4 regions of the Aeromonas enteropelogenes genome follow, and region 2 is predicted to be linked to each of the others. Evidence: riboswitches for the same ligand, from Rfam matches in the RefSeq annotation. Region 2 holds a riboswitch; each other region holds the start of a gene.
The links. A riboswitch is a leader RNA that binds a small molecule or an ion and turns the genes downstream of it on or off. The one in region 2 is predicted to bind cyclic di-GMP.
Positions count from the first base shown of each region.

Region 1: another riboswitch for cyclic di-GMP. It lies ahead of LA321_RS04655 (sigma-54-dependent transcriptional regulator); the one in region 2 lies ahead of LA321_RS11090 (glycosyl hydrolase family 18 protein).
Region 3: another riboswitch for cyclic di-GMP. It lies ahead of gbpA (N-acetylglucosamine-binding protein GbpA); the one in region 2 lies ahead of LA321_RS11090 (glycosyl hydrolase family 18 protein).
Region 4: another riboswitch for cyclic di-GMP. It lies ahead of pgaA (poly-beta-1,6 N-acetyl-D-glucosamine export porin PgaA); the one in region 2 lies ahead of LA321_RS11090 (glycosyl hydrolase family 18 protein).

Region 1 is NZ_CP083625.1:1,001,239-1,006,905, reverse strand. It holds gene lfhA (lateral flagellar biosynthesis protein LfhA) at 1-1,392, shown strand, start outside; cyclic di-GMP riboswitch class I at 1,579-1,666, shown strand; gene LA321_RS04655 (sigma-54-dependent transcriptional regulator) at 1,809-3,176, shown strand; gene lfiE (lateral flagellar hook-basal body complex protein LfiE) at 3,180-3,506, shown strand; gene fliFL (lateral flagellar M-ring protein FliFL) at 3,584-5,254, shown strand; gene fliGL (lateral flagellar motor switch protein FliGL) at 5,241-5,667, shown strand, end outside.
Region 2 is NZ_CP083625.1:2,344,362-2,350,028, forward strand. It holds gene LA321_RS11055 (glycosyl hydrolase family 18 protein) at 1-31, shown strand, start outside; tRNA gene LA321_RS11060 (tRNA-Ala) at 983-1,058, shown strand; tRNA gene LA321_RS11065 (tRNA-Ala) at 1,087-1,162, shown strand; tRNA gene LA321_RS11070 (tRNA-Ala) at 1,227-1,302, shown strand; tRNA gene LA321_RS11075 (tRNA-Ala) at 1,365-1,440, shown strand; tRNA gene LA321_RS11080 (tRNA-Ala) at 1,503-1,578, shown strand; gene LA321_RS11085 (ExeM/NucH family extracellular endonuclease) at 1,751-3,907, opposite strand; cyclic di-GMP riboswitch class I at 4,203-4,289, shown strand; gene LA321_RS11090 (glycosyl hydrolase family 18 protein) at 4,405-5,667, shown strand, end outside.
Region 3 is NZ_CP083625.1:1,870,387-1,876,053, reverse strand. It holds gene LA321_RS08860 (methyl-accepting chemotaxis protein) at 1-1,224, shown strand, start outside; cyclic di-GMP riboswitch class I at 1,490-1,574, shown strand; gene gbpA (N-acetylglucosamine-binding protein GbpA) at 1,639-3,063, shown strand; gene cbl (HTH-type transcriptional regulator Cbl) at 3,125-4,072, opposite strand; gene LA321_RS08845 (sulfate/molybdate ABC transporter ATP-binding protein) at 4,169-5,227, opposite strand; gene cysW (sulfate ABC transporter permease subunit CysW) at 5,250-5,667, opposite strand, start outside.
Region 4 is NZ_CP083625.1:1,892,165-1,897,831, reverse strand. It holds gene pgaB (poly-beta-1,6-N-acetyl-D-glucosamine N-deacetylase PgaB) at 1-1,735, opposite strand, end outside; gene pgaA (poly-beta-1,6 N-acetyl-D-glucosamine export porin PgaA) at 1,735-4,119, opposite strand; cyclic di-GMP riboswitch class I at 4,278-4,356, opposite strand; gene LA321_RS08905 (hypothetical protein) at 4,708-5,022, opposite strand; gene pgaC (poly-beta-1,6-N-acetyl-D-glucosamine synthase) at 5,009-5,667, opposite strand, start outside.

The DNA.
Region 1 (5,667 bases), 1.3 Mb from region 2:
CAGCGCTTCGCCCTGCTGACCATTGGTGATGGTCTGGTGGCGCAGATCCCGTCCCTGCTGATGTCGACGGCTGCCGCCATCATAGTGACCCGGGTGAGCGATGAGGGTGAGATGTCGGAGCAGGTGGGACAGCAGGTGCTGGCGTCCCCCCGCGTCATCTATACCGCCGCCGCCATCATGCTGATCCTGGGTCTGGTGCCGGGCATGCCGATGCTGGCCTTCCTCAGCTTTGCTGCCGTGCTGGCCTGGACAGGCTGGAGTGTCAGCAAGCGCCGTGTGCAGCAACCGGATCTGGACGCCGTCCAGGAACTGAGTCGCCAGCTGACCCAGCCTGAACAGCAGGTACTGGACTGGAGCGATCTGCCGACCGTGGATGCGGTGGCCATCGAGCTGGGTTATCGCCTGGTGCCGCTGGCCGAGCAGGACAAGGGGGCCGAGTTGTTGGCCCGGGTGAGGGGCATTCGCAAGACCCTCTCCGAACAGTATGGCTTCCTGCTGCCGGAGATCCGGGTGCGGGACAACCTGCAGCTCCAGCCGGATCAATACCGCATCAAGCTCTCCGGCGTGTCGCTGGCCGGGGGCAATGTGGATTGCCAGCGGCTGATGGCCATCAGCAGCGGTGAGACCTATGGCTCTCTGGATGGTGAGCTGACCCAGGATCCTGCCTATGGCATGAGTGCGGTCTGGATCTCGCCGGAACAGAAGGCCAAGGCCCTCAACCTGGGTTATTCGGTGGTGGACTCGGCCACCGTGATCGCGACCCACGCCAGCAAGCTGCTGCGCGAGCAGCTCGATACCCTGTTTGGTCATGACGAGGTGGGCAAGCTGGGCCAGTTCCTGGCCAACCAGTCTCCCCGTCTCGCAGAGGAGCTGAATCAGGCGCTGACCCAGATGCAGCAGCTGCGGGTTTTCCGCCAGTTGCTCAAGGATCAGGTCAGCCTGTGCGATATCCGGACCATAGCGACCACCCTGCTCGACGCCAGCGAGCTGACCAAGGATCCGGTTCTGCTCGCCTCCGATGTGCGCTGCGCCCTGAAACGGCAGATCGTCCGCCAGTCGATCGGCGCGCGGGACGTGCTGGCTACCTTCACCCTCGACGATCGGCTGGAGCAGACCCTGCTGGCCGCCATGAACCAGGCCCAGCAGCAGGGCAAGATCCAGCTGGACAGCTTCCCGGTCGATCCCCAGCTGCTTGGCCAGTTGCAGCAAAACATGCCGTTGGTGAAGGAGCAGTTGCAGCAGCTGGGTCATGCCCCCGTATTGGTAGTCATGCCGCAATTGAGGCCATTAATGGCCCGATATGCCCGTTCTTTCGCCAAAGGCCTCAAAGTACTCTCATATAATGAGGTTCCCGAAGATTTAAGAGTCGAAGTAATAGGCACTCTTGGATAATTTATGTTCAGGAAGGGATTCCTGTGGGAAGTTTTTTTTCCGCATGCTTACTTGCTATGCAATTTAAAGAAGTTATTATGTGACAGCTTTTGACAATTTTCGTCGTGTTGAACACTAATATATCATTAGTGTCCGACACTGAATGGATTCGCCTCTTCCAGGCGCCTCATCCCTGAAAGGGTTGTCACAGGACAAGGGCAAACTGAACTGAAAAGTCAGGACGCAAAGCTACCGGTCTAACAGCAGTAATGCTTATGACAGCGGGGTTGCCAGACAGCCAATCATCTTGGTTATCATGGTTTTACTTTAATAACACGGTCCTTTTTTGGACTGTGGGTGCGCGTTTTGACGACTCATGCTTGGTTTATTGCTAAATCCATCAGCAAGGGTGTCTGACATTAATGAATGATAATAATATGCCCGTATTTGATGAAATACGGGAACATCATGTCTCGAACCTGCCTATTTTGTTAGTGCAGCCGGAATTTGCTGCAACTTGTCACACTGCAGACATATTGTCAGGGCATGGATATCCGGTAGTCAGGGTTAATTCAGTAAATAAGGTTGGCGATTTTGTTAATAAAAATCGCACGGGTCTCATCTTATTTGACATGGATGCCATGACGGAAGCTGGCCCCGGAATATTGAAATCGTTTGCCGGTGTTGATTCTATTATTCTGGTCAACGAGAACCAGGCCAATCTGGCTGCCGAAGCCATGTGTGCCGGCGCGATCGACTACATTGTCAAACCCTTCAGTGCCCAACAACTGCTGGAAACCATTCAGTGTGGCCTGCGCCTGCGCCAGAAGATCCCGAACCTGGTCGCCGTCTCGAACAAGAGCCTGCAGGTACTCCAGCTGGCACGGCGAGCGGCCAAGACCTGTGCCACCATCCTGATCGGCGGCGAGTCGGGCACAGGCAAGGAGTGCCTCGCCCGCTATATCCACGACATGTCCTGCCGGGCGGGCAAGCCCTTCGTCGCCATCAACTGTGCGGCAATCCCCGAAGCCATGCTGGAATCCATCCTGTTTGGTCACAACAAGGGGGCCTTCACCGGCGCCACCAGTGCCCAGCCCGGCAAGTTCGAGCTGGCCCAGGGGGGGACCCTGCTGCTGGACGAGATCTCCGAACTCTCCCTGCCCCTGCAAACCAAGCTGCTGCGCGTTCTGCAGGAGAAAGAGGTGGAGCGCCTCGGTAGCCACCAGACCATTTCCCTCGACGTGCGGATCATCGCCGCCAGCAACAAGGAACTGCGCACCCTGGTGGCGGAAGGACAGTTCCGCGAAGACCTCTTCTATCGGCTGGATGTGCTGCCCATCAGCTGGCCCGCCCTGCGTGAGCGGCCGGAAGATATCCTGCCGCTGGCCCGCTTTTTCATCGAGCAGCATGCCCCCGGTCAGGGCTACCGTCTGAGCGAGGCCGCCGCCCGGCAACTGGTTACTTATCAATGGCCTGGCAATGTGCGCGAGCTCGACAATGTCATCCAGCGTTCGTTGATCATGGCTCGGGGTTTGCATATACAGGCGATCGATTTGATGTTGCCCATCGATCAGCAGGATGACGAGAGTGCGCCTGTTGACCTGGTGGGGTCATGCGACGGGTTGAGCGAGACCCGCCGCAATGCGGAATTTCAATTCGTACTGGAAACCTTGCGTCGCTTTCGTGGCCATCGTACCCGTACCGCGGATGCGCTCGGGATGACGACCAGGGCATTGCGATACAAGCTGGCGGCAATGCGTGAGCAAGGCATTGATATCGAACGGCAGATTCAAGCAGAGGGATAAAGAGTGAAGATTGAAATGATGTCATCACAAGTAACACTACTGCAGCAGATGCAGGAGATGCAGCGTGTCGCCAGCCAGGCGCCTTCCATCGAGTCAAACGGCACGCCGGAAGTCTCCTTCAGCAACGCCATGCAGGATGTCATCGGTCGCGTCAACGAGCAGCAGAATGTCTCGTCCCGCTTGATGGCTGCTGTCGATACCGGCCAGAGCGATGATCTGGTGGGTGCCATGGTGGCGAGTCAAAAGGCCGGCCTCAGCTTTTCCGCCCTGATGCAGGTGCGCAACAAGTTGATGACCGGGTTTGACGACATCATGCGCATGCCGCTCTGAGGTAACAGATGACTGAACTCGTGACATCCAGGCCGGGGGAACAGGACGGCTCGCTGAAAGACAGGTTGCAAGAGGGATTGCGGCATTGGCGCAATCTATCCCGCGACAACAAATCCATTTTGACCATCGCGCTGCTGGCTGCCATCGTCGCCGGCACCATAGTGGTGATCCTCTGGACCTCCAGCAAGAATTACGTCCCGCTCTACGGCAAGCAGGAACTGTACGACACCGCCAACATCATGGAGATGCTGGAAAAGGAGCAGATACCGTTCCGGCTGGAGAAGAGCTCAGGGCAGATCCTGGTGCCTGAACACCAGCTGGCTCCTGTGCGCATGGCGCTGGCCGCGCGCGGGGTGCGTGCCGCCATGCCCGCCGGGCTGGAAGGGCTCAATGCGGTGACGGGTCTCGGCACCAGTGAATTCATGGAAGGGGCACGCTATCGCCATGCCCTGGAAGGGGAGCTGGCCAGAACCATCATCTCTCTCGATGCGATCCGCAGTGCTCGGGTACATCTGGCGATCCCCAAGCGGACCCTGTTCGTCGGTCGGGATGAAGAGAAGCCCAGCGCCTCCGTGATGCTGGATCTGCAGCCGGGCCAGTCCCTCGAGCCCGGTCAGGTCGAGGCCATCGCCAACCTGGTGGCGGGCAGCATCTCCGGCATGAAGCCCGGCGCCGTGACCGTGGTCGATCAGGCCGGCCAGCTGCTCAGTGCCGAGGTGGGCGACAAGGCCACGTTCGGCAAGCAGAGCGTGCAGCAGATGGAGTACACCCGCAAGCTGGAGCAATACATCCGTCAGCGGGCCAACGACATGCTGATCCCCATGCTGGGCAACGGCAACTTCCGGGTGCAGATCGCCGCGGATGTGAATTTCAATGCGGTGGAAGAGACCCAGCAGCAGCTCGATCCGTCCGGCGTGCTGACCCGTGAGTCCAGCAAGTCCGACAAGACCATCGACTCCCTGGCACTCGGCATTCCGGGGGCCCTCTCCAATCGTCCGCCGGAGACGACCGCCAATGCGGCCGAGGATGGCAAGGAGAAGGAGGCGCCCTCCAAGGGGGATGCGCGTACCGAGCGTCAGGAAGTCACCAAGCAGTACGAGAACAGCCGCACCATAGTACATACCCGCTATCAGCAGGGCCGGCTGGAGAAGATCAACGTCTCCGTGCTGCTTAACCAGCAGATTGCCCCCAAGGAGGGCTGGAATGCCGATCAGCTCGAGCAGATCCGCCAGATGGTGGAACGCGCCGTCGGTTTCGATCAGACGCGCGGTGACCAGATCAGCCTGCAGGTGTTCAGCTTCACCGGCGCCCCGGCGGTCACCATCCCCGAGTCCAGCTGGTGGGAAACCCCCTATTGGCAGGATTCCCTGCGCTATCTGGTTGGCGGTCTGCTGGGCCTGACACTGGTCTTCTTCGGCATCCGTCCTCTGGTCAAGCATCTGGTGCGTACCCAGCAGCCGGTCGATGAGACGGTGGAACAGGAAGAGGAGCAGGAACCGACCGTCGGTCTCGCCATGCGCCGCAGCGGCGATGAAGAGGATGAGGCGGCGACGGCCATGTCCAACAGCCTGATCCGCTCGGAAGGTGCCGGCCAGCCGCACTTCGCCGCCGTCGACATGGATTCGCTGCCCGAGCCTGGCTCGGAGCTGGAGGTCCAGCTCAAGCACCTCCAGCTGCTGGTTGAGAAGGACACCGCCAGAGTGGCGGAAGTGATCAGAACATGGGTGAGTGGCAATGAACAACGTTAACCTGAACCAGAATGCGGTCGATGTTGACATCGACGACCTCGAGAAGGCCGCCATCCTGCTGCTGAGCATGGGCACGGAGGCGGCCGCCAAGGTGATGCAGAAGCTCTCCCGGGACGAGGTGCAGCGCCTCATCTCCAAGATGGCGGGGCTGCCCGGCGTCAGCTCGATGGAAGCGCGCTGGACCCTGCAGCAGTTTTTCAACCAGTACCGCGAGCAGAGCGGTATCGGCAGTGCATCGCGGGAGTATCTGGAACAGACCCTGGATCTGGCCCTCGGCCAGTCTCTCTCCCGCAGCCTGCTCGACAGCCTGTATGGCGACGTGATGAGCCAGGATATCCAGCGTCTGCAGTGGGTGCCGGCCGACGTGCTGGCCCGCTTCTTTCGCAACGAGCACCCCCAGATGCAGGCGGTAC
Region 2 (5,667 bases):
GCTGGACGTTGGCGCCGCCAGTTGCAACTGATCCTGGCCCATGAAGGCAGGCTCTGCCGCAAGGGGTGGCAACCCGGTGCTATGGTGACCGACGGGGTATGTGAGTGACATTGCTGCTTACATCTTGTCCCACAGGGAGCGTCGGCCGCCAAGCCTGACCGGGGAGACTCGTCAGCTGTGAGGCCTTGCCTTGAGCCGAGCCAATCATGGTAGAACCGTAACACTATAAAAAGATGGGGCCTGTGGGCCCCATCTTCATTTGCTGGAGTTCAGGTTTGGCCGTAGAGAGGTTGGCCAGGACAGGACAGCACCCTGGTGGCGCTGCGAGGGGGTGTATTTATGTAATTTTACTACTAGGTGTGTGTAATGTTGTCAGCCGTTCACGCGCCATAACGGAAGTAGTACTGGCGGGTTGACGGGGCATACGCGTCTTTCTCGATGACGCCATTTTTGCGGGTCGCACCTTTAAGGTGGAACAGTACAGCCAGATTCTCAAACATGATTAACCTCATCGCTCTGTTATTTATGATTGCTTGTGTGACCTCGGTCACAGTTTGATCCTAGGAGTATCTGTGAGCTGAATCAACTTTTTGTGTTGTAAATTTACATAAATCATGGAAAGGGTTTTCAAATTCAAAAGCCCTTATGGAAAGGCTTTCATGTCGCCCGTTACAACGCCTGTTACAAGAGGGACCTGGTGTCCCGGATTGGGAAGCGGAGTCCTTCAGGCTAAGTCGGGAGAAACGGGATAAAGCAGCCAGGCATTATGAGGCACTGACCGGTAGGCATTTCATCCTGGCATTACGCCTGTTTTGTAACCAAAAACAGTGAGATAGCTGACCTCTTGCTGGTTAAATCGACGAACTGCTGTAATTTTGACTAAACGCGCTTGTGGGGATTATTTTAGGGTTGACAGCAAAGCGGGTGATGCCTATCATGCGCCTCCGTTGCCGGAGATAACTTCGGTGGCCCGAGGTGAGTTGGGGTTATAGCTCAGCTGGGAGAGCGCTTGCATGGCATGCAAGAGGTCCGCGGTTCGATCCCGCGTAGCTCCACCAAATTCTTCTCGGACAATCTGGAATCAAAGGGGTTATAGCTCAGCTGGGAGAGCGCTTGCATGGCATGCAAGAGGTCCGCGGTTCGATCCCGCGTAGCTCCACCAGATTCTCGATTGTAAATTTCAGTACCCAGGGCAGTGTGGTGTGTACACCCAAGCCGACCTTTGTGGGGTTATAGCTCAGCTGGGAGAGCGCTTGCATGGCATGCAAGAGGTCCGCGGTTCGATCCCGCGTAGCTCCACCATTATTGAAGCCGACAGGCTGACGACAAGCGGCATCCAGAACCGTTTGTCGGGTAGACAATTTGGGGTTATAGCTCAGCTGGGAGAGCGCTTGCATGGCATGCAAGAGGTCCGCGGTTCGATCCCGCGTAGCTCCACCATTATTGAAGCCGAGAGGCTGACGACAAGCGGCGTCCAGAACCGTTTGTCGGGTAGAAAATTTGGGGTTATAGCTCAGCTGGGAGAGCGCTTGCATGGCATGCAAGAGGTCCGCGGTTCGATCCCGCGTAGCTCCACCATCTTCTTATTGGAAGAACGCCAAAGGCCACCGCATTGCGGTGGCCTTTTTGTTTTTTCTTGCCCGTTATTTTCTCCCTTGCTTCCCATAGGTCGTGCCACTCACAGATCCCGGGGGCAAAAAAGCCCGCGGCAGGTGCGGGCTTTGGGGCATGAGGATAGGCGTCACCGTGTTTAGCGGCGGCGTCGCCAGGCCAGCGGCAACAGGGCCAGCAAGCCCAGGCCAAGGGCGCCGCCACCTGACGAGGAGCCTGGCTTGGCCGCATCGCTGCCCAGTTTGAGATCGACGATGACGGGATCATGGTCGGAGGCGCTGAACGGATTGTCGGATTTGATCATATCGCCGGTGAAGCTGCGACCATATTCGAACAAGTTGCTCTCGAACGAGTTGATATGCCAGTCGGCGACTCCGAGTACCTTGCCGGCCAGCGCCGGATTGGCGAGGGCGTAGTCCAGGGTGCCGAGCTCGGCCTCATAGCTGTAGGAGATGGCTTTCTCCTTGTTGAATTTTACGTTCAGATCGACCAGACCGTAGCTGCGAGTCACCTCCTGTCCCAGCTGCTCATAGGGCTGTTCGCCGAGATAGGTGTGGGAGGCCGAGACAATCTTGCGTTCGCTGGTGGCCGGGTTGTAGTCGGTCAGCACCCGGATTGGATCTTCCTTGGCGTAGGAGTTGAAGTCCCCCACCAGCAGCACCTGACCGGACAGCTTGTTGACGGCATCCCCCAACACCTTGGCGGCGGTAACCCGGAACTCGGTGCATTTGCCCTGCAGATCGGCGGGTTCGCTCTTGCCATCACCATTCTCGTAGCAGCCGGAGCCCTTGGATTTGAGGTGGTTGACCACCAGGGTCAGTGGCTCCTTGTTGCCCTCGACGGTGAAAGTCTGCACCAGAGAGTCACGCTGGGAGGCGCGCTTGGCGATGCCACCCACTGTGTAGCGCTGTTCCGGCATCTGGATGAAGCTGGCATCGCCGGCGGGAGTGAGCAGGGCGGGGCGGTAGATCATGGCAACCATGATGGCGTCACCGCCGAAGAACTTGCCCTCGGTGAGAGCCGTGGCTGGCAGGCGAACATAGGCATAGTGCTTGCTCGCGTCTTTTTGTGCCTGGTTGAGACGGGTGACCAGATCATGGAGGGCAGAGGTATCGTCGAAGCCGTTGTTCTCCATTTCCATCAGACCGAGCAGGTCGGCATCCATCTGGGTGATGGCGTTGACAATCTTGGTGCTCTGTTTCTGGAAATCCTCCAGACTCTTGGCGCCCCGGTTGCAGCCCTTGGCGCTGTCCGCATCAGCCTGATCCTGGCACAGTACGTTGAGGGCACCGCCCACGCTGGAGTGGCTGGTGAAGTAGTTGAGCACGTTGAAGCTGCCGATCCGCAGATCCGAGCCTGTAACGCGATCCGGTGCATTCTGGCGATCGTTGTCACTGGTGCGCAGCAGATCTCCTACGGTGATGGTCTGCTCCCGGGGGATGATGAGGCGATACTCGCCGAAGCTGTAGCCCACCATGGCCTCCAGATTGACCGGTGCATCGCCGATCCGCAGGTAACCCTGCTCCGGCTCCCAGGCGGGCAGCCAAGGCAGCGTGCCGTTGGCGGCCTTGAAGTCCGATTCGAGGAACACCCGGTTGCCGGCATTGGCGGAGGCCTGTGCCTTCGCCTCGCTGCTGCCAGCCACATGCTGCTGGGTTGGCTTCATCAGCGGTGCCTGATGGGCGAGCACCAGGTTGTTGCGTCTGGCGGCATAGTCATAGCTGAAGTTGCGGCTCACCTTGAGCAGGCTGTCGGCATCGAGGCGCACCCGCATCCCTTCGTGGCGCTCCAGGGACCGTGCGAGGTTTTCCCCTTCCAGTACCCGCAATGGCACGGCGGCCGGAGCTTGCGTCTGGGTCAGGACCTGCAGGCGCGGGGTTGTGCCGTCAAACACGGGCTTGAGCTGGGTGTGGCCAAAATACTCCTCGACCCTGGCCTCCAGGCAGACTTCGGCGCCCGGCTTGATGTCCGGGGACTTGCTGGCGAAGTTCTTGTCGTTCAGATAAACAAAGATGCCGTCCGACGTCTGGGGATTGCCATCGCCCTGCACATCCAGCAGGTAGAACCCCTTGTTGAGGCTCTCGCCAAGGGCGGAGACCACGGCCTTGACCGTGACGCTCTGGGGGCTCACGAAGCTGTCGTCGGGCACCAGGGGGCTCTTGTCGCCACTGCCCTGGATGGCGGGGACAGGAGTTAAGGACGCATCGGCCGGGCAGGTGAATCCAGCCGCGTAGAGAGACGGGGACGCAAGCGCCAGCCCCACGGCCAGCGATAGCAGGGTACGTGTACCTTTCATAGGTGTTCCTTTTTTATTTTTGCCAGTATTTCCATAGCCTTGGCTCCTTGACCAAGGGCGCGCATTGTCACATTTCCGGCATGTCATACCAGTGAGCCAACGCACATAACCGGGATGTCGGCGCCTGAGACATCCCTTTTTTTGACTTGGCTAACACACTGAAATAAATGATAAAAATGTTATCTGTGTGCGCGATTGGAGCCAGGTGGCCGGCGTCGGTCACATAATTTTCTTTGAAAATGAAGATTGAGACTCTGGTGGTTAATTCCTATACTTGATCCGTTCCTAACGGAACCCAGGTAAAGGGCAAACCGGTAGCGATGCCGGGACGCAATGCCTCCGGTCTGTCTGGGTAGTCAAGACAGATAGCGGGGTTCCCCTGGGTGACAGTCGTGTCTGTGGCGCGTCCATCGCCAGTTGTCTGCACCTATCACGCAGGTTGCGATTGTTCTTTGTCCTGGTGACCCATGCCAAGACAAAACAAGGAAGATAACAATATGCAACAAACCCTAAGGCCCAGCCGGCTCGCCATGCTGGTGGCCCTTGCTGCCATGCCCGCCTGGGCGCTGGCGGCGTACCCTGCCTATCAGGCCGGCACGGCCTACAAGGCTGGCGATGTTGTCAGCAACGTCGGCAACCTCTACGAATGCAAGGAATTCCCCTACTCCGGCTGGTGCGGTGCGTCTCCCTATCACTACGAACCCGGCGTGGGTTCGGTCTGGGGTGATGCCTGGAAACTGTTCAGCGAGGGGGGCGGTAATCCGGATCTGGGGCTCGTCGTCAGCTCGCCCGCCGTTGGCAGTGCATTTGACGAAGGGGCAGAGGTTGCGCTGGCGGTGACCCTGAGTGGCAACAGCAGCGCGCTGGCGAAGGTCGAGTATCTGATCGATGGCCAGCCGGTGGCGCAAGTGAGCGCCTCTCCCTGGTCAGCCAGCTGGGTCGCCAGCGGAGTGGGGGCCCATCAGCTCAAATCCCGGGCGCTGGACAAGGACGGCAAGGTGCTGAGTGAGGCGGACGCCAGTTTCAGCATCAATGCCGTGGTGGCGCCAGAAGCGCCCAAAGTGAACATCAGCAGCCCGGCCAATGGTGCCAAGGTGACCCTGGGCCGCAGCGTGGCGGTGAGCGGCAATGTGACCGACGCCAACAACGATGTCGCCAAAGTCGAGCTGTTTGTCGATGGCAAGAAGGTAGGAGAGGACACCAGCGCGCCCTGGCAGGTAAGCTGGATCCCGCAAGCCAAGGGGGCGGCGGCACTCAAGCTGGTGGCGACCGACAAGGCAAACCTCACTGGCGAATCTGCTCTGGTCGACGTGCAGGTGGAAGAGGCGGCCCTGCCACCCACCGGTGGCAACCTCTCCTGCGATATCCGCCAGATCTACCGCCCGGACGGCTACGAGTGCATGGGGGATGACCATGCCCGCCGGGTCATCGGCTACTTCACCTCCTGGCGCACCGGCAAGAACGGCCTGCCCGCCTATCTGGTCAACGATATCCCCTGGGACAAGATCACTCACATCAACTATGCCTTCGCGGCGGTGGATGAACAGAGCCATACCATCAAGGTGGATGACTCCGCCACCAAGATGACCTGGGACGGAGTGCCGGGCGCCGAGATGGATCCCGAATTCGCCTACCAGGGCCACTTCAACCTGCTCTCCAAATACAAGAAGCAGTACCCGGACGTGAAGACCCTGATCTCGGTCGGTGGCTGGGCCGATACCCGCGGCTTCTACACCGCCACCACCAAGGGCGACTGCTCG
Region 3 (5,667 bases), 470 kb from region 2:
CTGGTCGCCGGCTACCAGCCCTGGGGCTGGATCCTGGGCTCCGGCATCCTGCTGCAAGACATAGAAGCGACCATCTGGTCCCAGTATGAGTTGATGGGGGGCGCGACCCTGCTGGCTACCCTGCTGATGGGCCTGCTGGGATTTGCCATCAGCCGCTCCATCGTCAATCCCCTCACCCGGATCAATCACGCCATGCAGCGGGTCGCCAAGGGGGATCTGGTGGTCAGCATCCCGGTTGAGGGCAAGGATGAGCTGGGGATGGTGGCACACTGTACCAACCAGGGTCTGGATGCCATCCGCCACGCCCTGCTCGAGGCAAGCCTGGGGGCCCGCAACGTGGCGGATGCCGCCCTGCGCATCGCGGCCTCCGCCGAGCAGACCAACCAGGCGGTGACCAGCCAGCGGGATCAGCTGGCCCAGCTTGCCACCGCCATGAACGAGATGAGCGCCACCATCTCGGATGTGGCGGGTCACGCCGAAAATACCGCCCGCGATACCCAGGATGCCACCAGCGAAGCCGGCCTCGGCAATCAGGACGTACACGCCAGCGTGCACGGCATCCAGGCGCTGGCGACCGAGGTGGAGCAGGCCACCCTGCAGGTCAATCAGCTCAAGGAGGGGGTGATGCAGATAAGCGAGGTGACCGCCGTCATCAGCGCCATCTCGGAGCAGACCAATCTGCTGGCCCTCAACGCCGCCATCGAGGCTGCCCGGGCCGGTGAACAGGGGCGCGGGTTTGCCGTGGTCGCCGACGAGGTGCGCCAGCTGGCGAGCCGCACCCGCCAGTCTACCGAGGAGATCCAGGGCACTATCGCCCAGTTGCAACAGCGGGCGGTGAGTGCGGCCGACGCCATGGACACCAGCCGCAAGCTGGCGGAGAGCAGCGTCAACCAGTCCGAGAAGGCAGGCCAGGACCTCTCCCTCATCGTCAACCACATCCAGCACGTGAGCGACATGGCGACCCAGATCGCCACCGCCGCCGAACAGCAGAGCATGGTGGCCGAAGACATGAACCGCAACGTCAGCGGCATCAACGACTCGGCACTGGAGATGTCGCAATCTGCCTCCCAGCTGGCCCAGGAGAGCGAACTGCTGGCCGGTCTCTCCCGCAGCCTGGACGAACGGCTCGCCGTGTTCAAACTCGGCCACGCCAGCGAACAGAGCCCGTTGCCCATGCAGATGCCATCACCGCGCCAGAGCGAATCCCCCCGGGTTCACCACTGATCCGTCTTGCTCTGTCGCACCCCATCCCCTGACCACGAAGGTGGCAGGGGATTTTTTTATTGATAAAAAATGCCAAATTTTCGCATCTTATCGACAGAATGGGCGAGATTCAGAAAATCACGCTGCTTATTTATACATTTAAAAACATATAGTTGAGTGAAAAACCAACGCCAGAAAGGTCAAGCTGTAAAGATTTACACTTAATAATTTAATCAAAATTAGTCATGATAATTTTGTCGCCAAACGCGACACCATGACCCTTTCTGTAGTCATTTGGCAAACTGGCTGAAAAGTCAGGACGCAAAACTTCCGGTCTAAAGACGTTCGTCCAGGATAGCGGGGTTGCCACACCCAGGTGTGCCCGGGGATTCCCCTGCCAACGTGACTGCCCACATCTATCGATCAGAGGAATGTATGGCAGCAACCATCCGATTCAACCACATCGCCGCCGCCCTGACGCTGCTCGCCAGCGGCAGCGTGCTGGCCCACGGCTACATCAGCCAACCGGAATCGCGCAACGCCCTGTGCAAGAGCGGCGGCAACAGCCAGTGCGGCGCCGTGCAGTGGGAACCCCAGAGCCTGGAGGCCTCCTCCGGCTTCCCGGACGGCGGCCCGGCAGATGGGCAGATTGCTGCCGCCGGCCATCCCCAGTTCGGCGAACTCAACGCCCAGACCAGCGATCGCTGGACCCGCCGCGACGTGCAGGCCGGCCCCTTTTCCATCAGCTGGACCTTCACCGCCAATCATGTGACCCGCAACTGGCGTTACTATCTGACCAAACAGGATTGGAACCCGAACCAGCCGCTGACCCGCGACGCCTTCGAGCTCACCCCCTTCTGCGTCATCGACGGCAACATGGTGCAACCGCCCAAGCAGGTCACCCATCAGTGCATCCTGCCGGAGCGCACCGGTTACCAGATCATTCTCGGGGTGTGGGAAGTGGGTGATACCGCCAACAGCTTCTACAACCTGATCGATGCCAACTTCAAGGGCGGTACCCAGCCACCGCTGGCGTGGAACCAGGGCGGCACCATCTACCCCTCCATCGATCTGGCGGCCGGCGACAAGGCCAGAACCCGGGTATTCGATGCCAACGGCGAGCGCACCGATCTGCAGACCGAGCTGACCATCGCCAGCGCGGAGCAAGGCCAGAAGAACAATTGGGCCCACGCCCTGGCCGGCAAGATCAACTCTGAGCAGAGCCTGATCCGTGCCGGCCAGCAGGGGACAGATGGCCAGTTCAACCCCGTCTACGGCCAGAACCCCGTCTACCTCAAGGCGGGCAGCGCTCTGGAGCGGGTCGAGATCCAGCTTGAGCAGTTGCAGCCGCCGGTTGGCAACGACATCAGCGTCAGCGGTCTGGCGAGCGAATACCAGCTCGACAACGGCAAGGCGATCCTCGATTTCACCATCACCGCCCAGGGGGATCTCGCCGTCACCAGCACCCTCTACGACCACGGTGGTGTCGCCAAAGGCCAGTCCAGCGCCGACATCAAAGACAGCAGCCAGGGCTTCACCATGACTCTGGAAGGGCTGAGTGCCGGTCATCACCAGCTGGTGATCAAGGGCACCCCGAAAAATGGCGGTACCCCGCTCCAGCAGACTCTGGACCTGATGTTCAAGGATCCCGCTGCCGGCGGCGCTCATGACTTCACCTTTCCGGAGGGGCTCAAGTCCTACACCGACGGTACCAGGGTGCTGCAACCCAAGAACGGCAAGGTCTACCAGTGCAAACCCTTCCCCTACAGTGGCTGGTGCAGCCAGTGGGCTGCCAACGCGACCCAGTATGAGCCGGGCACCGGCTCCCACTGGCAGGATGCCTGGATTGAGTTGAACTAATCGTTTCACCGCGACATGAAAACGGGGAGCCAGTGGCTCCCCGTTTGGTCTGGTGAGAGGCTCAGATCTGGTAATCGATCTGGGGTTCGCCGCCCATGGCACGGGCCTGGATGTCGGCCAGCACCAGCTCGGGGTTGCAGAGCTGGATGAATTGCCAGGCGAAATTGTGCTGGAACTGCCCCTGCTTGAGGCCAATCCAGGCGGTGTGCGGTGCAAACAGATGGCTGCCGTCGAGTTGCACCAAGGAGTGATCGCGCTGGGCATCGAACGCCATGTCCGCCAATATGCCGACCCCCATCTCCAGCTCGACATAGGTTTTGATGACATCCGAATCCTGGGCGGTCAGCAGGATCTGTGGCGTTATCCCCGCCTCGGCGAACGCTTCGTCCACTCGCACCCGCCCGGTCAGCCCCGCCTGATAGGTGATGATGGGCCAATCGGCCAGCGCCGCCAGGGTCAGTTCGGACTCTTGCGAGAGGGGATGGCGCTCCGGCACCACTATGTTGTGATGCCAGCGGTAGTAGGGAAAGGCCACCACCCCTTCGCTCCTGTCGAGCTGCTCGCTGCTGATGCCGATGTCCACCTCGCCGGTCTGCACCAGCCGCACTATCTCCTCCGGACCGCCCTGGCGCAGCTCCAGCTGCACCAGCGGAAACTGTTCGCGAAACGCCTTAACCACCCGGGGCAGGGCGTAACGGGCCTGGGTATGGGTGGTCGCCACCAGCAGGCGTCCGGAATCGCGATTGGCAAAGGTACTGGCCAGTTTGCGGATGTTCTCGGCATCCCCGAGGATGCGCTCGGCGATCACCAGCAGCTCCTTGCCCGGCTCCGTCATGCCGAGCAGCCGCTTGCCGTAGCGGATAAAGAGTTCCACCCCCAGCTCCTCCTCCAGCTCGCGAATATGGCGGCTGACTCCGGACTGGGAGGTAAACAGGGCGTTGGCCACTTCGGTCAGGTTGTAATCCCGCCGGGCCGCCTCACGGATAATACGTAACTGCTGAAAGTTCACTCATCGCCTCCTGCGTCGAGTCGCGGCGGTGTCCACCGCCATGCGTTGTGGGTAATGCGGGCAGGCCGATGACTCGCACCCTGCCTGGATAGCCCCTCAAATCTGGTAATCGGGGTAGAACTGCGCCTGTCTGGCTACCAGCCGTACCTCCTGGCCCGGCGTGAAATGGCTGGCCGCCTCCTTGCCAAGTTCTACCTCGTAGTGGACGCCCCTCTCGCCACGCAGCTCCACCCGGATGCGCGGCCCCATGGGCAGCAGCCGGGTGATGGTGGCGCTGATACCGCCGCTGGCCTCTACTGGCAGAATCTCCAGCTCGTGGGGACGCACATAGGCGATGGCGGCACTGCCCGGGGCCAGATGGGCGGTCGAGGGGCCGCCGAGCAACTGCTCACCGATGCCGAACCCCTGTTCGGCCACCCGGCCGCGGAACTGGTTCACGCTGCCGAGGAAACTGTGTACGAAGGCGCTGGCGGGATGGTCATAGACCTCGGCCGGGGTGCCGATCTGCTCGACCCGGCCGGCGTTCATCAGCACCACCCGATCCGCCACCTCCAGCGCCTCCTCCTGATCGTGGGTGACGAACAGGCTGGTGACGTGCAACTCGTCGTGCAACTCCCGCAACCAGCGGCGCAGCTCCTTGCGCACCTGGGCATCAAGGGCGCCGAAGGGCTCATCCAGCAACAGCACCCTGGGCTGCACCGCCAGGGCACGGGCCAGGGCGACCCGCTGACGCTGGCCGCCGGAGAGCTGGGTCGGGTAGCGCTCGGCCACGTGACTGAGCTGCACCAGATCCAGCAGCTCCCTGACCCGGGCACGGATGGCCACCTCGCCCGGGCGTTCGTTGCGCGGCCTGACCCGCAGGCCGAATGCCACGTTCTCGAACACCGTCATGTGGCGGAACAGGGCGTAGTGCTGGAACACGAAGCCGACGTTGCGCTCGCGCACGTGCAGCGCCGAGGCATCCTCGCCGCGGATAATGATCCGGCCAGCGTCGGCCTGCTCCAGCCCGGCGATGATCCGCAGCAAGGTGGTTTTGCCGCAGCCGGAGGGGCCCAGCAGGGCCACCAGCTCACCGTCGTGAAAATCGAGGTTGATGTCGGCCAGTGCCGCGTACTGGCTGAAATGCTTGTTGAGTCCTTGCACCTGAATGCTCATGGCTGCCTCCTTGAAACGGTGATCAGTGAGAGTAGGTGAATTGGCCACGCAGCCTGGCCAGCAGAGTTTCCCCCAGCAGGGTGAAGATCCCGAACAGCGCCAGCAGGCTTGCCACCGCGAAGGCGGCGCCGGTCTGGTACTCGTTGTAGAGGATCTCGATATGCAGCGGCAGGGTGTTGGTCTGGCCGCGAATATGACCGGAGACCACGGAGACGGCACCAAACTCCCCCACCGCCCGGGCAGTACAGAGCAGCACACCGTACATCAGGCTCCAGCGAATCCCGGGCAGGGTGACCCGCCAGAACATTTGCAATCCGTTCGCCCCCAGCATGATGGCGGCCTCCTCCTCTTCCGGGCCGCGCGCCTCCATCTGGGGCAGCAGCTCGCGCACCACGAAGGGCACAGTGATGAAGGTGGTGGCCAGAATGATGCCCGGGGTG
Region 4 (5,667 bases), 450 kb from region 2:
CGGTGCGCCAGTTGCGGCTCTGCAGCTCGAATACCAGGCGCTCGGCCGGCACCTGGGCCAGTGAATCCTCCGCCAGTCTGGCCAGCCACTCGTCCGGATTTTTCGCCTGCTCCATGTAGGGCATGGCCATCACGGCAGTGTAGTCGTAGGCCTTGGCAAACGCGGCCATGCTCTGGGCAAACCACTGCTGGGACTCGGGCTCGGTCACCAGGGTCGCGTAGATGTTGCGGGCAGTCTTGAGGCCATCCGCGCCCCCCTGACGGTAACGGGCGGCGGCATCACGCAGCTCCATGGTGAAGTCGATCAGCAGGTCGGTCTTGCGCTCTCCCTGTGCCTGCAGTGCCTCTGGGGTGCGCTCCAGGGGGAAGGGGCCTTCGTAGTCGCTGAGGAAGGCGTCATCGTGGAACAGCAGGCCATCGAACTTGGTGTAGAAACCGAGATCCTCGTAGATATCCAGCAGGATCCGGCGGCTGGCCGGATCCCAGGGTGAAAGGCGCAGATACTGCCCCTTGGCGGGTTTATCGGTGCGACTGTCGGTCACATAGGCATGGTTCGGCCCCATGTCGTAGGCCATCACCGGCATCCAGGCATACACCCTGACCCCAGCCCGGGTCTTGAGTTGCCAGGCCACCCGGTTGAACAGATCCGCCCTGACCGGCATATGGCGGTTGGGGAAGTAGAGCGCCTCCGCCACCCCATCCCCGTTGTCATCGGCATAGGCCTGCAAATAGACGGTAGTGATGCCGTAACCCTTGATCCTGTCCAGCAGCAAATCGATGTTGCTGCCCATCTGCCGGGGATCCGGGTCATAGACATAATCGAGATCCACGTGCACCAGCCGCTCAACCGGTGACTCCCAGGTATTGCCTCCCAGGATCTCGTCCAGGGTCTCGAGGCTGGTGTCCTCATCCAGCAGATAGCGGCGCACTGTACTGCCCGACTCATCCAGCCGGTTAATCCCCTCCGTCAGGGTGAAGGCAAAGGGCATACCCGCCTCCCGGGCCAGCGCCAGCGTTGTCTCGTTGAAGGCGCCATAGGGCCAGACCATGATGCGCGGCGCCTGCCCCGTCTGCTGCTTCAACTGGCGAGTCGATGCGTCGAAGTCGGCCTTCACCCGCGCCCGGTAAGCGGCCATGGACTCGTAACCGGCCTGGCTCCAGCCCGCCGTGGTCACCGCCGGTTGCACGTTGCCCTGCGGGTTGGCCAGCAAGCCGTAGTGCGAGGCAAAAGAGTGGGAGGCGATCTCCACCAGCCCGGAGGCCTGCATCTCGCGGATCTGCGGCCAGTTGACGAAATAACTGCGAGGCAGTTTGTCGTTGCCGTAGGAGACCATCTCTCCCTCGTTCACTTCCAGCCAGCTGCCCACCAGCGCCAGCACGGCCGGATAGCGGTAGAGCTTGAGCAGGGGATAAACCAGCCGGTAGAAACTCTCGTAGCCATCGTCGAAGCTGAGCAGGATCGCCTTGTCCGGCAGCGGCGCCTTGCCCGCCCTGGCGTCCAGCACCTGCTGGAAGCTGACCGGCTGATAGCCATGCAGCCGGATCCAGTTGAAGTGACGGATCAGGGTGTCGCGCCGGATCGTCTGGGGGTAAAGCTTGAGGTTGGGGGTCAGTTTGAGGTCGACGATATCGTGATAGCAGAGCACCACGTAGTCGTCGGGTTGGCGAGCGGCACCTGCAAACGGCGACACCAGCCAGCAGAAGATAAGGATAAGGTGAGCAAGCTTGCGTCTCATCACATGAAGCTCCATTGCAGATGGGCGAAGACGAAATTGCCCGACTCGGGATGCCCGTCGTATATGGCCATGCGCCGCCCCAGACCATAGCCAAGGCTCAGCGCAGGACTGAGCACCCAGTCATGGCGATAGCTGAGCTGCCAGCCCTGATCGCTGCCATAGCCCTCCTGCCAGTAGTGATTGCCGCTCATGGTGAGGCTCTGCAGCAGGGAGCGACGACCATCCAGCGGCAAGCGGTAGCGCGCCGCCAGTTCCAGCTCCAGATTGCGATCGCTCAAGGGGTTGAAGTAGTCAGCGTCCACCTCCTCGTTGCGGGAGGTGGCGGCCCGCAGGGTGCCGTCAAACCACCAGCGATCCCGGCGCCAGAGATCCTGGCGCAGCCAGCCGGAGGCAGTGAGCCGCCGGTTGCCATCGTCTATGTCCATGCGCTCGAGACGCAGGCCGCCCTCACGGGTTTCGTCCCGGCGCCAGCCAAGATCCAGCAGGTATTGATCGGCGTAGTGGCCCCGCGCCAGGGCTCGCAGCGGGGTGTCGGCACTGTTGAGATTGACGGCGGCCCCCAGTTGCCACTGATCGTCCAGCCGCCAGTCGAGACGGCTCCACAGGTAGCCCTTGTGGTTGAGCTCGCTGCCCGCCCCCCCTTCCAGGGTCAGCAGCAGCGGATAGAAGGAGATCTCGGCCCCGATCCCGCTGTAGGCGGCTCTCTCCCCTTGCTCCTCATAGTCGCCAAAACTGCCCTGATGGTGTGCAAACAAGCGATGACCTGCATCGCTGCGCCCGCTGTATACCCTGGCCTCGTAATACCACTCCCGGCTCGCCTGTACCGAGCCTCCTTCGTTGCGACCGTGGGTCAGTTCGGTCGTGAGCATGGGGGCCTGCTCCAGAGCCAGCCGTTGTTGCAGCTCCCGGCGATCCCGGGTCAGGTTGCCAAGGGCTCGCACCGCTTGTGGCGTCTGCTGCCACTCCCCCCGGTCGAGCCGGGCATGGAGGCGTCCCGGCGCGGCCTGAACCTGCTGCATCGGCGGCAACCAGCGTATCGCCTCTCTGTAGGCCTGCTCGGCTCCATCAGGATGACCGCGCCAGCGCCGGATATCCCCCATCTGCAACCAGAGCCAGGGGTTGGCCGGCGCCGTAGCCAACAAGCGTGCCAGCCGCGCCTCCGCCTCTTCGGCCTGACCCCGCCAGGCCTGCAGCAGGGTTTGCAGTTGCAGCAGCTTCTCGTAGTCATCGTTGGCCATGCGCTGGTTACCGGTGAAATCCCAGCGGGTCAGAGGCTCCTGCCAGCCGTCCAGCAACGCCTGGGCGGCATCGTAGTGCTCTGCATCCGTGTAGGTGTAGAAACGCTTCTCCAGCAACTCTCTGTCTTTCTCCCGCGCGGGAGTGGCAAGACGTTCATAGAGAGCCGAAGCCTCAGCCGTTCTCCCCAGCCCGGCCAGGGCATCGGCGCGCGCCTCCTGCACATAGTCGGGAAGCGGCCCTTCACCTTGCAGGATGGCGGACTCCCGCTCTGCCCGTTCAAACTCGCCGAGTGCAACCAGGGTCACCACCCGATCCCGCCGGGCGCTGATGTGGAGCACATGATCAGGGGGGGCGCGGACAACCAGCCCCTCCTGTAGTCGCAGGGCTTGCGTGAGGGATCGGCGGATCTGGGCAGGCTCCCCTCCCTGGGTTGAATGTCGCAGCAGGTTGGTTGCCTGGTAATAGTCGAGCCAGAGCCTGTCCACCGGCTTGAACAGGGCGGGATGACGCTCCATCAGATCGACCGCAGCCGGACCGGCGCCCAGACTGACCGCCACCCGATAGAGCGCCAGCACCTGATCGGGATTGCCGGGCTCCAGCTCGAGCCACTGCTGACGGGCCAGCAACTCTCCCATGGCGTCGTCCTGCTGGCGGGCCGCATTGATGCGGGCGTCGAGAATGGCGCGATCGCGACCAAAACGGGCTTCATATTGATCGGCCACCTGACGAGCCAACTCGTGATTGCCCTGATCGCTGGCGGTCAGAAGCAGCCCGAGCCAGCCGTCGGGATTGGCGGGATCGCGCCTTTGCAGGATGCTGTAGTAGCTGATGGCTTCAAAATAGCGCCCCTCGTCCCGGGCGGCGCGGGCCACCCCTTCCAGAGTGCTGTTGGCGATGGGCTTGAAATCACAGGGGGCACAGGCAGCCAGCGCCCCCTTGCGATCCCCGCGCCAGAGCTGCACGGCGATCAGATCATCGAGCACCTTGCGATCACCGGATTGGCGGTAGAGGGCATCGAGTCCCTTTGCTGCAGACTCGAGATTCCCAGCCCGGGCCTGGAGTACCCAGGCCTCCCGCTGGCGATCCACTTCATTGGCACAGGCCAGCAGAGGGCACAGGGCCAACAACCAGAAATAACTATTCATTCGACACACTCCCCCATGACAAACGAGGGCAGCATCGCTCTTGAGCGTTCAAGCAGATAGACAGATGTGACCGATACTGCCTGGTGAGCAGAGTGACTGACTCACCTCTGTAGTAACTTCGAGGGTAATCAGGGTGGCCATGACGCCGACACCTTTCCTTGTGCGGCCCAGCTATCTCGCAAACGGAGATCTGTGGCTTTCCGAACCCGACTCACATCGGGAGTGGCTATGAAATTCATTGTGCCAAAGCACAATTATTAATCAACAATAATAATAAATGTATCAACAAGCTATCTTTTGCCCTTACAGGCATAATAAAAGACCACTAATTCTCGGCTATGCCGCACTTTATCTTGAGTGATTAATTCGAGTGATAATAAGCAGCGAAATGGGGCATGAAGAGGAAACAGCGTCGTCCCATTGCAAGGCGATATCTCGCCAATACCCCAAGGACGTTTTTAACCGGCAGTGGTTGCGGCCAGGCAACACAGGTCAGTAGCAAGGCGACAACAATAATTCAGTGAACAGGCCTTGAGCCCGCCATTGATGAATCGCAAAAATGGCGGAGGGGCCCATGGCCCCTCTCACTTACTTGTCCTGTTGCGCCGCCCGCTTTCGCATCAGGCGGTACAACAACTTGTTGTATTTGGCCCAGGAGTGGATCAGCAGGAAGATGCCGAACAGCAGCGCCAGAAACAGCTGCCCCACCTCCACCATATCGAGCGAGCCGATGAAGTTTCCCTCCGCCCCCGTCTCCAGGTAGCTGAACCAAGGCTGCAGCACCAGAAACAGCCAGCCACTCCAGGTCACCAGCAGGATCAACATATCCCGCATACGGTAACGCCAGCTACGCCGGGTGCCATTGCGGATGATCATCTCCTGCGCCAGCTTATGCTTTGTCACGGAACGACTCTCCTCTGTCGGGACTTTCCCAGACCGCCAACTGACCACGGCGGCGCAAAATGGCCTTGGGCACGGCGACGATCACAGTCACCAGATTGAGCAGCCAGTAGATCAGGGGATACCAGACACACCAGATGAAGCTGCGGGCCATGCTCTTGTCGTAGTGGCTGTCGATGAAGATGCTGACGGAGAACTGCAGCAGGCAGATGCCGGTCATCATCACACCTGTCCACTGGAACAGGTGTCCCCTTGCCAACCCCTCCAGCTCGGGGTTGAGCAGCCAGCTCACCGCCAGCATCAGCATGCTGTAACACCAGGCGACGCTGGAGAGATACTCCAGCAACAGCAGCCAGAAACGGCGATTGCGCCAACGCAGCGCCTGCAAGCCATAGCGCAGGAAGACCTCGGCCCCGCCCTGGGCCCAGCGCAACCGCTGCTTGTAGAGACCCCGCACCGTTTCGGGCATCAGCACCCAGCACAGCGCCTGGGGCTGATAGTGGATGAGCCAGCCCGCGAGCTGCAGCTTCCAGCTGATGTCGATATCCTCGGTCACCATGTCGGTGCTCCAGCCGCCGACCGCCTCCACCGCCGACTTGCGAAACGCCACCACCACGCCGGAGACGGTGAAGACGGTGCCATAGATGC